2 regions of the Paenibacillus apii genome follow, and region 1 is predicted to be linked to the other one. Evidence: riboswitches for the same ligand, from Rfam matches in the RefSeq annotation. Region 1 holds a riboswitch; the other holds the start of a gene.

Region 1 (7,930 bases):
TTCTGTTGTGATAAGATAGAAATACTGCTCTATTTCCGCATCCTAAACCTTGGAACGCGTTACATGTCAAGCACTTTCTTGCGAAGGAGAACAAGTCCTATGTCCACACTTGACGAGATTGCCAAGCTGTCAGGTTATTCCAAAGCCACAGTGTCCCGGGTCCTGAACCACTCCCCCCACGTCAGCCCGGAAACCCGGGAGAAAATTCTCGCCATCATGAAGGAGAAGGACTATGTGCCCAACCGGAACGCCGTTTCTTTATCCAAGGGCCAAACCCAGCAAATCGGCATGATCACCATGGATCTCAGCGAGCTTATCCTGCAATTTATGAAAGGCTTCGTCGAAACTTCCGTCCGGTACGGGTTTCAAACCATTATTTATACCACCGGAGGAGATCGGCACAAAGAGCTTCAGGCCTTCGATGATCTCAAAAGAAAAAGAGTCGACGCCCTGCTCATTCTGACCTCCGTGAACGATACGAACGTCATTGCTTCGTACTGCAAATACGGGCCGATCGTCTCGTGGCAGCGCATGGACCATCCGGAAATACCGTCGGTCGCCATGAATCAATATGACGGTTATGCCCTCGCCCTGGAGCATTTGATCGAGCGGGGCTATTCGCGTATCGCCAATGCTTTCGGCCGCCCAGGCAGCATCAATACCAGGAGCCGACGGCTGGCCTATGAACATATCATGTCTAAGCACAGTCTCCCCGCTGCCGAGAAATGGTATTACTCCTCCATTTACAGCATTCGCGACGGCGAGCGGGTGGTGCAGTCCCTGATGGAGGGAACGGATCGGCCCGATGCGATTCTGTGCGCCAATGATTTGGTCGCGGCGGGCGTTCTTAGCCAGGCGCGCAGGCAGCAGCTGGACGTGCCCCGGGATCTGGCCATCGTCGGTTTCGATGATTCGGAGCTGTCACGGACTCTCGGAATAACCACCGTCCGAAATCCGATCGCGGGCCAGGCGGAGAACGCTTTTCTGCTGCTGGCTCCGGCGCTGCTCGGGCGAAATCCGCAGCTCCAGCCGCTCTCGTTCAGCCTGGTGGAACGGGAGACTACATAGTCATTTGTACCTATCCATTACATTCTTAACAGGTTAAAAAGAACCATTCCTTGTTTGATGACTAACAATTTCTCTGCACTGGTCCGATACTACTATTGAACTGCTGGAAGGTTTATATAGGCTGTATCGGCTATCATTTTCCACATATTTCAGACCTTTTTTCCCACTATTCTCTTCCCTCCCGCCTATGCAGCCGCAGCCGCAGCTGTTTTCCACAATGATCTGCCGCCTGACGCGCAGGTCCTGAGTTTCACATCTTTTGCATCATTCCAGCTTCACCCATTGTGACAAAGGCAAACTTGTCGAAAGGCAAGGACGCAAAGCCATAGGGCCTTCTTCGTTCCCCGTCATGCGGAGGACGAAGGTGGCAGCCGTGCTGCCGGAAAAAGAATGTCCTTGGTTCGCTATGCCCATTATGGAGCGCGGCAGCCTGGCATTCCGGGGGAAGAGCTTTTTGAACGATTGCTGCCGTTTGAACGAATTGCCGCGTTTGTTAAAAGTTATTCCTCCTCCGCCCAATCCGGGCACTGGTCTGCTTACCCGAGCAAACCGGCGGCGTAAAGGGATATTTTGAACCGGAGGAGAATTCACCATGATGAACCAATGCCAATCAAAGTGTCAACCTGTCCCCGAATTACCCGAAAAAACCCCAAGAAAGGCTTCACGTTTCCGCTCCCGCATCCTCGCCAAAGGCATCACTGCGCTGCTTGCGCTGGGGCTTGCCATCGGCAGCCCGTCCAATCCCGCCGGCATCGTCTTCGCCGATCAGCAGACGGGCGGCTCCAATCCTGTGTCTGTTTCACAAGACGTGTACGGTGATTCCGCAGCCGCCACAGAGCCGGAGTCGGTGCCTGCCGGAACGCTCTGGACCATCGGCGTCCATAACGGAAGCTCCGCCGAATTCTCCGATTTCAAAGCCATGACCGCTTCTTACTCCGTCTATTCGCCGGATGCCGAGTCCGGCAATTGGAAGTCGTTCCCGAAAGGGATGAAGGCCAGCGTCAACAAAACGCTCAGCCTCAATTACTCACTTCCAACTCTGCCTGCATACGGCCTGGAATTCGACGTTCATATTCTGAACGCCTATATTTCCGTTCCTCAAATGGCCGTCTATTCAAACGGCAGGCTGGCGGGACTCATGCAGATTGCCGGTACGGCCGGCAGCGGCGGCGCCTTCGCTTACCGCGACCTCTACCGTCTGTATATACCGAATGAGCTGCTGAAGGCCGGAGACAACACGCTGAAGCTAGAGGTATACGCAGGGTCCTATTCCAGCACTTCGGGAGACGGGTACCTGTGGTACGAGTGGGACGAGCTGTCGATGACCGCGCTCTCCGCCCCGGCCTCCGAGCCAATCCACGGCCGGTATGTTCATCTGGGCACCGCCATCACCAATACATTCGTGTTCAACGATGATGTAACCCGGCTTCTGCCTGATTTAACAGAATGGCTCGGCGTTGCCTACAGCGGAAATATGATGCGGACTGGCTTCTGGTCCGACACAAGGAAACTGTGGCAAAGCGGCATCGTCTCTTACCTTCAGACCCTGAAGGATCTGAACCTCCAGCCAGTGACAGGGATCTTCGGCACGGACTTTATGAACAGCGCCGACATGACCGCCGGTCACGTACCGGACAGCATGAAGGCGTATTACCGCCAGTTCATGGCCGATTACGGCTCGTATTTCTCTTATATTGAAATGGACAATGAGCCCGGCGTGTTCAATCATAACCAAGCCTCGCTTGTAGAGCTGGCCCAGTTCCTGAAGTCGGAGCAGGCCAACACCCCTTGGGTCAAGATGGTTGCCCCCGGCTGGGCCTACTGGCCGACCAAGGGTACACCGTACGGCTGGGAAAGGGACCCCGCGCAGCGGCGGCCGATCGAAGCGCTGTCGGACCTGACGAACGGCCACAGCTACGGGCTGTCCGGACTTGCGCAGGGACGCGGCGGCGCCTTGAACGAGAACCTGCTTACCTATGGCGGCGGCACGGAAGAAGGGCTGCCGAAGGAAATGGTCATGACCGAATCGGGAGCGAACGATCTTCATGCCGACCAGAGCAAATTCGGCGCATCGGCGTATAAATTCGCCGCCGCCTTCGACCGGGAAATGCGGGGGAACATCGGCTATGCGGACCATATCATGCAGCATACCGCATTCGATTCGTCGTCCCCGAACTATGCGCTGTTCGCCCGTCCGGCGAATTGGAGCACACAACGGGCGGCGGACACGGCGGCCTGGGCGGCCAACTCGGCGGAGGGCGGCGAGACACGGCTGCGCACCTTCCGCCGCCTGGCGGCGGCGTATGCGACTCACGGCGCGCCGCTGCCCTACACCTTCCTGAGCGGCGACGAATCCGCCGGCCGCAAGATCTATGTCCGCGCCGTCGATACGCGCGCGCTCGGAGCATCCCCGATCGGCGCTTCATCCGACAAGCGGATCATCAGCGTCGTGAACTTCGAGCCGGCCGGCACCCCGGCGCGCCATGTGAGCGTCCGGGTCACCCTGCCGGAGAGCGGCGCGTACCGGGTGGAGCAGTACCGGGACAGCAGCACGCTCGGCGCCGCCTATTCGGTGGACGACCGAAGCGTGTCGCCCTACCTGGACCTTGACCTTACCGTAGCCGCCGGTGAAGCGGTCCAGCTCTATTTGACGCCGAAGGAAGACCAGGCGCCGGAGAAACCGGTCATGGCCGGCGCGGCAATGACGTCATGGAATTCCGCTTCGATCGACTGGAACGAAGCGGCCGACAACCGGGCGACGACCGGCTACCGCCTGTACCGCGACGAAGAGGAAATCGCGGCGCTGCCGTCCTCGGTGACGCGGTTCACGGATACGTCGATCGGCTACGACCGCACCTACGCGTATACGGTTCGGGCGGTCGACGATTCCGGCAACGTCTCCGCTCCGAGCGACCCGGTGCAGCTCATCGTGCCGGATATGCCGGTTACCCCCGGCGGTCCGCTGTATGAGGCCGAGAAGGCGCAGCTTGGCGGCATCGCCAAAACGGCGCTGGACCCCGCCGCCTCCGCCGGCAGCTATGTCCGCGACATGCACGGCAACGGATCGAGCATCAGCATCATCAATATCATGCCGGGAGCCGGCAGCTATTCGCTCCACGTCGGTTACGCCACCTCGGCGGATGCCACGCTCAATCTGTATGTCAACGGCAAGATGATCAAGAAGCTGACCTTCGTTTCAACCGGCAAGAACTCGGGCGCCGGAGCCTACAAGAGCATCATGGCCGATGTCACGCTGGAGGACGGGCCGAACACGATCATGCTGCGGCATGACGGCAGCAATACGGGAGGCGTAAATATCGACCTCGCAGAGCTCACTCCCAAGCAGTCGTTAACGGTGGATTCCGGCTGGCATGATTACGCCTTTAACGATGCGGGCGTCTATTATTCTCCGGGCATTGTGACCAATGACAACGGAAGCTGGAACGAAACCGAAACGACGGCGGAGGTCGCATCCTTCAGCTTCACGGGAACCGGCGTCCGCTGGCTCGCGAATGTGCAGAGCAATTTAGGCAGAGCCGATGTCTATATCGACAACGTGCTGCAGGATACGATTGATCTGACCTCCGCCGATCTCGAAGGGTATAATAAAGTCGTATTTGAGAAAAACAACCTTCCGGACGGCGACCATACCTTGCGGATCGTCACCCTGGAAGGCAAAGTAACCTTTAACCGCTACAGCGTCAACGGCCTGCAGCAGACCCTGCGGCTGGCGAACTAAACGCTCCAAGACAAGCGTTAAGCACCCTAAACCGCAATCTCTTTTTCTGCAGGTAGCCAAGCACTTATCTCGTCAGTTGATCGTCAACCAGCCCCGGTCCGATATTTTATCGGCCGGGGCTTTTCATGGGGGGATCAGGAATGATGAGAACTGAAGTCATTGCAAAAATGCCCCCGTCTAACTTACAATTTTCAGCAGGTGTTAGCGGTGCCTGGAGAAGACCATAAATTCTGTTCAGAAAAAACAGACAAGGAGTTCAAACATGAGAAAAAAGCTTTTGATTACCGGGGCTTTAATTGCTGTCTTTGTAGGAGCGTATGCCATCGGGGGCGGGGGCAAAACAAAAGAGACCGCCAACCAGACGGTCCCGAACATCAAACAATTGGTTAACGATTACAGCGCGGGGAAGCTGGAAGCCAAATCCGCATCGATTACTTCGAGCAAGCTTACCGTAACTGCCGAGAACAATAACAAAACGACCTACAGCCTGCCTGATGACGAGTTTTTCGTGTCCATTGCTCCCTATGTGAACAAGACGCATCCCTGCGCCACGCATAGCCTGACCGGCTGCCAGGGAGAAATGGAGAAGGAGAAATTCAATGTAACGATAACGGATGCGGACGGCAAAGTCGTCATTAAAGATGTATTTGAAACGTTTGACAATGGATTTATCGATTTTTGGCTCCCGCGGGACCAAAAGTTCCATGTTCAAATTGAGCAAGGCGGCAAAAGCAGCGAATCCGAAATCTCTACTTTTGAAGGCGATAACACCTGTATTTCCACCATGAAATTGACTTGATGATAGGAACGTTCATGTATTGAAAAAGGCCGTGTCCCTGCAGGTTACTGCATGGAACACGGCCTTTGCCGTTTATCGCTTATTATTTCGTGGCTCTGTCGTAGCCGTCCTGTTTGATCTTCAGCCATTCATCCAGGCCGAGGCGTTTCAGCTCTTTCTGATAATCGCCCCACTGCTCATTCACTTTGCCGTTCTGGTACCATTCGGTACGCATTCTGAGGACATAGGCGAACAGGTCGGCTTCAATCGTAGTCAGGCGGTCCAGCTCTTCAATCGAGTTGAATACGCTTGGCATTACGTTTTCCTCTTTCATGTGCGGAGCCATGATGTTCTTGATGATATCCATTCTGCCTTTGGCGTCATCCGGTACGGTCGTGTACTTGCCATAGTAGGAGTTAAGGACAGCCAGCGGTCCGCCGACGCTCGTTTTCTCACGAAGCTCAACCGGAGCCGCGCCTTCGAGCGGCAGATGCTTCAGCATGCCTTTAGCTTCATCAAATTCAAAGATATTCTGCTGCGTGGTGTCTCCATAAGTTCCCCAGTTGTCCTGTACGGACTGAACCGGCTCATACATCTGATCGACCCATTTTGCAGTCGCCTCCAGATTTTTATTCGCGCTTGTAACAACCATTTTACCGCGGGCAAGGCCAATACCGTTTGTACGGGTTACGTTAATTTGACCATCGGGTCCTGCGAGCGGCGGCAATACTTGGTAAGATTCGTTTGCGCCGGAAATGTTGGCTTTATCCCAGGAGAAGTAGAGACCGTATCTTTGGGCCTTCCCTTTGGCCAGGTAAGTGCTCCAGTCCTGTGTATACGCTTCCACATCAATCAGGCCTTCTTTATACAGCTCATTGATATAGGAAACCGCGTTCTTGTAGCCTTCCTCTGCCGGCGAAAAGATTACTTTACCGTCATTGCTTACAACCGCATGGTCAGGGTTCTCGCCTTCACCGAATGCGGCAAAGAGGTATGTCAGATCTTCCGCACCCGGCTTGTTAATAAAGGACAAAGGAATTTCATCCGCTTGACCGTTGCCGTTCGGGTCTTGGGTCTTGAACGCGATCAGCACTTTCTTCAGTTCTTCCGTTGTTGTCGGCATTTTCAGCCCAAGCTTCTTGAGCCAATCGACATTGATCCAAGGCATGCTGTCTACAGCCTGAATACGTTCTTTTCCTTCACCCAGCTCTTCAATCCATGGAAATCCATAAATCTTTCCGTCCGGAGCCGTAATCATGGCCTTGTATTCAGGGGCTTCTTCCAGCACCTTTTTTAAGTTCGGCATATTTTTGTCAATCAGATCATTCAGCGGAATGATGGTGCCGTCTTTGGCAAGCTTCAGCAGCTCATAATCGCTGTAGTCCGCATTGAAAATCGCATCAGGAAGATCGCCGCTTGCTACCGCCAGGTTTCTTTTTTCCACGAAGACGTCTTTGGTGAAGTTCTTCCAGTTAATATGAACATTCGTTTTTTCTTCGAGACGTTTATTGATCAGCTTTTCATTGGGATCGGCCGGTGCCAGCGGAGAGCTTTGTGTAATGACATTCAAGGTTACTTTACCGTTTGGATCCTGTTCTTTGCTTGCCGAATTTCCTCCCCCTCCACTGCTGCATGCCGTAAGGAGAACGAGGGAAGCGATTACAGAAGCGGAAGCTGCTTTTGCTAATACTCTTGATCTTTTCAGCCTTTTCATAGGATATGACCTCCAGATTAGTATGGATATAAATATTTCATCTATGTGCAGCTCGTTTCCTATTTAAGGGAACCGACCATGACACCTTTTTCAAAATACTTTTGGAAGAACGGATACATCACAAGGAGCGGCAAACTCGACACAACAATCGCGGCATACTTGATGATTTCAGACAATTTTTTCATTTCCGCCATGGCGAGCTGATCACTGATCATGCTTGGATCGACCTGATTCTGAATCAGGATGGAACGCAGCACGAGCTGCAGCGGATGAAGGCTCGGATTATCTAAATAGATCATGGCATCAAAGTAGGAATTCCACTGGCCGACAAAGGCATAAAGCGCAAGTACGAAAATAATCGGTTTGGAGAGCGGCAGTACAATGCTCATGAATATCTTCATCTCGGACGCCCCGTCCACATTGGCAGCTTCCCTCAGTTCTTTGGGCACTCCTTTAAAGAAGGTTCTGGACAAAATAATGTTCCATACGTTGACCGCTCCGGGAATGATCACGGCCCAAACGGTGTTAAGCAGGCCCAGATTCTTGACCAGCAGGTAAGTTGGAACAAGTCCGCCGCCAAAGAACATCGTAATGAGGAACAAGGTCATAAAGAAGCCTCTTCCCTTTAGCC
Region 2 (7,930 bases), on a different contig from region 1:
ATGTCGGGAATCGGCGTGATCAGCCGTCTCGCCGGAGAAGTGTTCGGGTCCGCCCTGACGTTCGGCGCGGCGAAGAAGGCATCGGCCCCGGGCCAGATTGCGGTAAGCGAGCTTCGCCAAGTGCTGTCCTTGCTGCACCGCAGCCAATAATGAAAAGAACGAACCCGTTGACAATCACAGGCTGGACAACGGGTTCTTTTGCGAGAAATGAAAAATCCGGCGGCGCTTGACAAGGGAAGCATCGTTAATCGTTATGCCGTCAGACGGGAGAGGCCCGGACGCTTTGTCCGCCGCTTCAGCTTTCGGCCGTGAGCACTCCGCGTTCCTGAAATACGGCCTTCGCAGTCAGCATCGCATTTAGTACGCGCGGAAATCCAGTGTAAGGAATGCAGTGCAGATTCCCCTAAACAAGACGCTCAATGCTGGAAGCGCACCAGGACCGGGTGGCCCGCCAGATGGAGCGGCTTGAGGAGAACATGGGGAAAGTAAAGGACAAGATCAAGCTGTACAAGCAAATGGAGGAGGAAAGCGAGGCGGGGGGAGCGGAATAGGCGGCTCGGGCAGGGAAAGGTCATCCCGGCTGCGCAGCTGGAGGGCGCATGAAAAAAGGCACGGGGATGCCTCCCTGTGCCTTTTTTTGTCATACTCTTTTTACTTCTGTATAGACTTTAACTCGCCATTTACGAAATAATACAGCTTCCCGTTCTGATCGAAGAAGATTTCCGTTGCCTGGCCTAGCGACAATGCTTCTACCTTCTGATACGTAGCCGAATCGTATATCCCGTTTTTACCAACCAACAGCTCACCGGTAGAATTCACTGCATAGATTGGTTCCGGTAATGTGCCGATGACCTTCGAAACATCACTCAGATCAAACACCTTATTCTTCACGACCAGCTTTCCTTGACCCTCCAGCAGCAGAACAGGAGTATCCAATGGATCTCTTAAGAAATCCGGGTAACCTAGATTGGATTGGCCCAACTCCGTTAAGCTATTGCCGCTCACAGAATACGTAAATACATTGGAGCCTGCATTTCCGGCATTCCAGCCATACTGATACCAGTAAAAGATTTTGCTCTTGTCGCCGGAGAAAGCCAGTTCTCCAACTCCTTTAACCGCAGTTCCGTAGTTTACAGATGCAAAGGTTGCCGAATTAAACACGAGCAGCGTCGGCTCCCAATTGCCCATAACAACATACAGCAATCCCGATTTATGATAGATATGTCTGTCCGAGAAATCACCGGAATCCTTAACTGACGTGTATGGCAGATGTCTTACAACTTTGAGGTCAGATAGACGAACTTCCGTTACGAGCTGATTCAGATCGTCATTCACGATAAAGAGGCTGGAACCGTCTTCCGATAAAGTCAATCCAGCCGGACGATACGGAAGCTTGACCGTGTTAGACACAGTCTGTGTTTGAAGATCTACCATATACAGATTGTTGAACGCTTCATCGATGGCATAAGCTTTCTGATTGGCGGAGTCGTATGCAATGTCTACCACCCTGCCATCCAGCTGGATACCGGACACCGGAGCGGGCGGGGCCGCTTCAAATGTATTCTTTTCTACGATTTCAATTACATTCTTTCCTGCAAAAACAGATATAGTTAATAACTTATCGGTATCGTTAAACACGTATTTTGCGGTACCGTCCAAATGATATAGACCGGTTTGCTTAAAGTTGCTGTAATCATATACTTGTACTGCATTGTTCTTCGCCGTATAAAACTTGCTGCTTGGCAGATCAAAAGCGATATCGGCGTAAGCTTGTCCAAGTCCGTATACATATTTCATATCGTCGTACTTGTTGTTTGTAGCCATAAATACGCTGCCGGACCCGTTAAAGATATAAGCTCCGTCCGGAGAAATCGTAAAGTTCGTCGCCATCGAGTAATCGCCATGATACGGTGAATCATACCCGCCAGGATAGGATGCCTCAACGAATTGTCCGTTCGTTACATTATAGGCACTAAGGTCTCTCGGCGACGTATCCGTTGTAATCGTATAGAGCTTATTCCATACAGGGTGCATTTGGATATAGCTCGCTTGCCTAATACTACTGGACGCTATCTCCGCAAAGGTGTTTAAAGCATACGATTTGATCTCGGTCCACTGTCCTGAACCCGAGGCCACGTAAAGATGGCCGGAACGATCGGCAGCGATATCGTACGGGTCAATTGCAATATCGTGCGTACCCGTAAGCGTAAAGGTGGCAGCGTCCACTACCGCAATTGCTCCTTGCTGCTGCGCGATATCTGTATAGGAAGAATGCTCCGCTTTCAGCAAGGACACATAGATTTTACCATCTGCATACGTGATACTCTCCGGTGCAAGGGTAAAGGAAATTGAGTCTTTCTCGCCCGTTGCGTAATTGACGCGATACAGCTTCTTATTCAGTTTATCCGTGATATAGAGGATCGGCTCCGACGGGTGTCTGACCGTATCCGTTATCTGAAAATCCAAGCCGATGTGCGCATTATAATAGGTTGTGGCACTAGCAACGCTGCTTGGTCCCGATTCCATGCCGACTCCGGCTTTCGCCGCAGTAACCACATAATATCTTGTTGTATGCGGAAGATTCGTACCGTCAACATAAGTCGTGCCCGTTACGGTAAGAGGTTGACCGTCCTGATCCTTTAAGGGAACAAACTCGCCCGTAGGTGTTGCGCTGTAATAAATGTGGTACTGATCCGCATTTGTAACCGGATCCCATTGCAGAGCGATCGCCTTATTCGATACCGTCGATGCCGTTAGATGGGTTGGCGCCTCTAATTGATCGTTAATCGCTTTAAGCTCCCAGCCGCTCCCGTTCCAGGTTGCAAAGACCTCAAACTGATCTCCATAAACCATCGCCAAGGTATCCCCAGCAGCGAGCGGAACCGCTTGTGCCGGCATCTGGTTGTCAAGATCATGGACGGTGTAGCAGTCATTGATTTGATAAGAGATCATCTCGGTGCCGCTATAATAAACTTTAGCATACACGCTGTCGTTAACCGTAACGCTGGATAACATAACTCCTGAATAATGCTGAGACGAATTCGGATTAGTGACGTTATACGACGCCGGAGGAAGCGCTCCGCCCGGGATGCTGTAGATTCCAACGTCTTGTACCGTTTCGGCATATTCGGTCTGGTACGTGTCCTGTGTGACCGAATTTGTGACCTTCCATTTTACGGCCGAATAATCATCGTCTGCCTGATACAGGGTGTATAGCTTGTCCTGAACAATAAAAGCAGCTCTAATATCCAGTACCTTACCCGGTTCGGGGGCAGGCTGCCCTACAGGCGGCTGTCCGGGTGCCGGAGATGCGGGTGCCGGAGATGCGGGTGCCGGAGATGCGGGTGCCGGAGATGCGGGTGCCGGAGATGCGGGTGCGGGAGATACGGGCGCCGGAGATGCGGGCGCGGGAGATACAGGCCCCGGAGGATTGCCCCCTGCTCCTGGCGAAGGAACCGTCGGAACCGGGCTGCTGCTTCCTACTTCCTTCCCGCCAATTACCACGACCTTCACCGTCTCCGAGAGAATATACTCCTGTACGAGTTGCTCGAAGCTAACACCTTCCGCATTAATCTCGGCTTTAAGGATAGTTCCTTCTCCTGTGATCTTCGCGGCTGCCTGCAGAATGATCTCCTTCAATACGGCAGTATCCAGCAGCTTGATAGCGGACCCTTCTGAACCTGTGTAAGTTTCAAGCAGAGCTATGGTGGATTGATCGTAAATTTCGATCGTTACCGTCGTTTTTACTGCGACTTTTGCAAAAGTGCCCTCAAATTGCACGACATCATTGACTGACGTACTTTCAACGGAAACCGATTTAAAGGCTTCGTTTCCCTGGTCTTCTTCCAGCTTCGCTCCCGATTTGACGACAGTGCTGCTGATGCTTGTATCGCCCTTCGTAAAAAGTCTGACTCGTCCGAGATCCTTTTGAACCATCACCTGGTTCATCATAGAGTCTTGAATGACGATACTGTTCTCCCCGCCGCCGTTCACAATGGTTCTTCCTTCAACGGTTACGTGATCAAGCAGCACCTCGCCCTCGCCAATTCCCGCTGCCAGGATGAGGTCGCCTTTAATGACAGCATTCTTTAGGGTGACTCCGCCGCTGTTGATCGTTAAGTTCCCGCCAACCGTATTTTTCAGATCATAGGTTCCAGGCTGGTGTATCAATTGACCTACAGCTTGATCTAGCACCACTACAGCTTCAGCTCTTGTGATGGGTTTCTGAGGACGGAAGCTTTTATCCGGATATCCCTTCAGATAACCTTTGGAAGCAACCGCTTTTATGTATGGTTTACTCCAGGCAGACATTTGCTGTTCATCCTGAAAGGCTTCAGTATCTCTCGTTACTGTCCCCTCTTCCAGCTGCATAAGCTGGTAAATGATTTTGGCAGACTCTTCTCTCGTTATCGGTTGGTCAGGCCTGAGGGTGCCGTCTCCGAACCCCGAGATGTAGCCTGTAAATTTGGCTTTGGATACATCGTTGTAGAACCATTTTCCCTGCGGGACATCTTTAAAGGTCTGGTCAGACTTATGGGAAAAACCAAACGCTTTGTTCGCCAGCGATATGAATTCTGCCCGGGTGATGACTTTATCAGGTTGAAAGGTTCGATCGGCGTAGCCCGAGATCAATCCATTGCCTATCCATTCTTTTATTTCTTCCTCGGCCCAATGACGATTAATGTCATGTAATGAAGCTTGGCTTTCTGCATACGAGAGCCCCGAGAAAGATAAGACTTGCACTACAAAAAACATAATGATGAATGCAACTCTACCTAGTAACCTTCCCAACATACAATCTCCCTTTCATAACTTAATTAATGGCAAAACAAAAAAGCCAACCCGTGAAGAGATATAGGTAACCCGGCTGTCATACAAGGAGCGACCTTGCTTAGACCCGTGGCTTTGCGTCTCCGACTTTCGTACGGATTTGCCGTTTCTTATTCTACAGATTGACTTAAGACCAACCTACCAGGGCTTAATTACCCAGGGGTTATTATCCAATCCCACCCATCATACAACAAAAGTCCCATTTATTCGATCTAAATTTTTTGCCCTGCCTGACCGAAGAAGCACTGCCGTAAAGGGGGGACTGGTGCGACGCGGTAAATGAATATGCAGATAAAAAAGCCAGAGAAAAAAACATTTTGCCCTGGCTTAGCCTAGCGAAACTCGATAAATTCTTCAGTTTGATTTGGACGTGTAGGCGTGTACGGCGTCTCTAAGGAAGCGGGCAAGCCCCGCTCCGCGCTTGTCATAGTAGGCGGTAAAGCGTTCGTCCTCCACGTACATCTGTGCGACCCCCGCATGGGCCTCCGGGGAATAGCTGCCCCAGAAGAATGTGAGCCACTGCCGATGGAGATCGGCGGCTAGCTGCGCGGCCTCACCGGCGGGATCGCCGGTCTTCATGCCTTCAGCCAACGAAGCGAACATGTCCTCTTCCATTTTTTGAACGGCCGCATACTGCTCCTCGGTCATGTTCATCAGCTGTTTATTGGACCGGTCGACGGCTTCGTCGCCGTATTTCCCGCGCGCTTCCGTGCCGTAGGCCTGCTCGTTGTCTTCGATCATTTTTTGTTTAAAGCCTTCAAATTTCTCGGTGTCGCTCATTGTAATCCTTCCTTCCCTTTCGGCCAGCGTTATCTCCACATTCGAGATCAGCCGGTCGAGTTGTTCTCTTTTGGCGAGCAGCCTGCCATGATGCGTCCTCAGCGCTTTCGTCCCGTCGAACGAGGGCGAGGTTACGATAGCCTTAATGTTCTCCAGACTTAGACCCAGCTCGCGGTAAAATAAAATCTGCTGCAGCAGATCGACCTCGGGCCGGCCATAGATGCGGTAACCGGAGGAGTTGATCCGTGACGGTTTCAAAATCCCGAATTCATCGTAATAACGCAGCGTGCGCGCGCTGATCCCCGCAAGCTTCGCGAGTTTTTGCACTGTGTATTCCGTGATGGCACCTCCTCACAAGCTCAATGTACACCTTTACGCAGCGTCAATGTCAAACCTTTTTTCAGTATAAAAAAAGCACCGATTGGTGCTCTTTTGAGGGTGCAGAAGCAAGGGCTCTGCCGAAAAGGAAGGGCGGCTATTCTTTAGCTTTGACTCAGCCGGTTGGCCGGGGAAGGGGAAGGAGAGATTGCGGGACGGGAGGTGGCTTTCTCAAGCTCCGCGGCAAAGAAACGCTGAAGCTCCTCGGCCTTGCGCGGGTCGTCCAGCGGAGTTTTACCTGTAAAATAATGCTCCACGACAAGCTCCCAGGTGGGGATGATCTTTTGCGCCAGAATTGCTTTGATCGCGATCTTGACCATCTTGCGCTCCCGGGCGTTGGAGAAGGTGTCTTTGTAGTATTTCACCTGATCCAGATCCAGCTCGCTGTAAATCCCGCGGAAAATATCTGCCGTCATGCGAGCGTCGCCCAGCGCCCGGTGCGCGGAGCCGGCGGATTCCAGGCCCAGAAGCTCCATGGCGCTTTCCACGCTGATATCGTTCTTCAGGCCGCGGGCGCGCAGGAGACCTTTGAGCAGATCGTAGTACGGCGTCTTCAGCCAGTAGGTGTCGTCCAGCTTATGCATGCGGGTGTCCTGGATAATGCGCTTCATATCTTCACCGCCCCAGGTTAGCAGCAGCACGCCATCCGGACTTTGGTCGAGCCAGCGCAGGAAGGCGGAGATTACTTTGGGAAAGCGGGGGGCGATATCGATTTCTTCCTGCGGAATCCCCGTTTTTTTCTTAATGAAAGAGTTCAGCGTAGCGAAATACACGGGTTTGATCAGCGAAGTGAACTCGTCGACAGGACGAAGGGAAGCATCAAGCCGCACGGCCCCGATCTCGATAACCTCCATCGGATGCTCGCTGGCAAACTTACGGCCGTTGAATTCAATGTCCAGTATGATATAATCCACAAAAGTTGCCTCCGTATATGTTGGACTGGCGCGATTTTGACGCACCGATTCTTCTATTTTAGCAAATTGTTCCCGGATTGACTTCCTTTGAGCCCCATTTTACAATTTATTAACCTGACCACGTGAAAAGGAGAGAAATAGTGATGGCAATGGAAATCGAGCGCAAGTTCCTGCTTCCAGAGTTTCCGCAGCAGCTCGTTCAGGAGGGGAAGCTGACTGTTCACAGCCGGCAGCGCATTGAGCAGACCTATTTGGCGATTGACGGGCCGCAGGAGCTGCGCGTGCGCAAAATCGAAGATCTCGCTTCCGGCGAGGTGCATTACACGCATACCTTCAAGAACGGGCTGGGCATCAGCCGGGAGGAAATCGAATACGAAATCTCGCAGGGCCTGTACGAGCAGATGATTCGGGCCGTCCGGGCGGTGCCGCTGATCAAGGAACGGATTACCGGCGAATGGAACGGCATAACGCTGGAAATCGATGTCTACCATCAACTGAAGCTGACGGTTGTCGAAGTCGAATTTCACTCCCTGGAGGAGGCTCAGAGCTTCGAAGCGCCGGATTGGTTCGGGCAGGACGTCAGCGAAGAGAAGCAGTACAGCAACAAGACTGTCTGGAAAGAGCTTCAGAAAACGGACCTGTAAAGGCGGCGAAACGTTAAAAAGCGCAAAACAGGCGAAATCGTGTAATATTCACCGGACTTTAACACATAAACGTGTTAATATATAAGGTAAATTCGAAAGCGCGAAATTCAGGGGGCTGAGTAGAAAAATGCAATATATTAGCACTAGAGGCAAGGTCGAACCGAAAGGTTTTATCGATACGGTCTTGATGGGCCTGGCCGATGACGGCGGATTGATGATTCCGGACGTGATTCCTTCCGTGTCCGCACAGACACTGGAGGAGTGGCGCTCCTTAAGCTTTCAGGAGCTGTTCCTGAAGATTTTCTCCTACTATACGAACGGCGAAATTCCGGACGGCGACCTGAAGGATATGGTCGAGCGGAGCTACGCTTCCTTCCGCCATCC

The links. Region 1 has a riboswitch for cyclic di-GMP ahead of G5B47_RS20050 (CBM35 domain-containing protein). Riboswitches for the same ligand answer to the same signal wherever they lie in the genome.
Region 2: another riboswitch for cyclic di-GMP. It lies ahead of G5B47_RS21410 (S-layer homology domain-containing protein); the one in region 1 lies ahead of G5B47_RS20050 (CBM35 domain-containing protein).

What each region holds. Positions count from the first base shown of each region.
Region 1 is NZ_JAAKGU010000011.1:47,766-55,695, reverse strand. It holds gene G5B47_RS20055 (LacI family DNA-binding transcriptional regulator) at 100-1,068, shown strand; cyclic di-GMP riboswitch class I at 1,351-1,452, shown strand; gene G5B47_RS20050 (CBM35 domain-containing protein) at 1,661-4,807, shown strand; gene G5B47_RS20045 (CueP family metal-binding protein) at 5,070-5,606, shown strand; gene G5B47_RS20040 (ABC transporter substrate-binding protein) at 5,689-7,299, opposite strand; gene G5B47_RS20035 (carbohydrate ABC transporter permease) at 7,359-7,930, opposite strand, start outside.
Region 2 is NZ_JAAKGU010000012.1:172,347-180,276, reverse strand. It holds gene aroD (type I 3-dehydroquinate dehydratase) at 1-150, shown strand, start outside; gene G5B47_RS25970 (MerR family transcriptional regulator) at 420-551, shown strand; gene G5B47_RS21410 (S-layer homology domain-containing protein) at 652-4,755, opposite strand; cyclic di-GMP riboswitch class I at 4,855-4,945, opposite strand; gene G5B47_RS21405 (MerR family transcriptional regulator) at 5,185-5,937, opposite strand; gene G5B47_RS21400 (exonuclease domain-containing protein) at 6,093-6,902, opposite strand; gene G5B47_RS21395 (CYTH domain-containing protein) at 7,046-7,546, shown strand; gene thrC (threonine synthase) at 7,674-7,930, shown strand, end outside.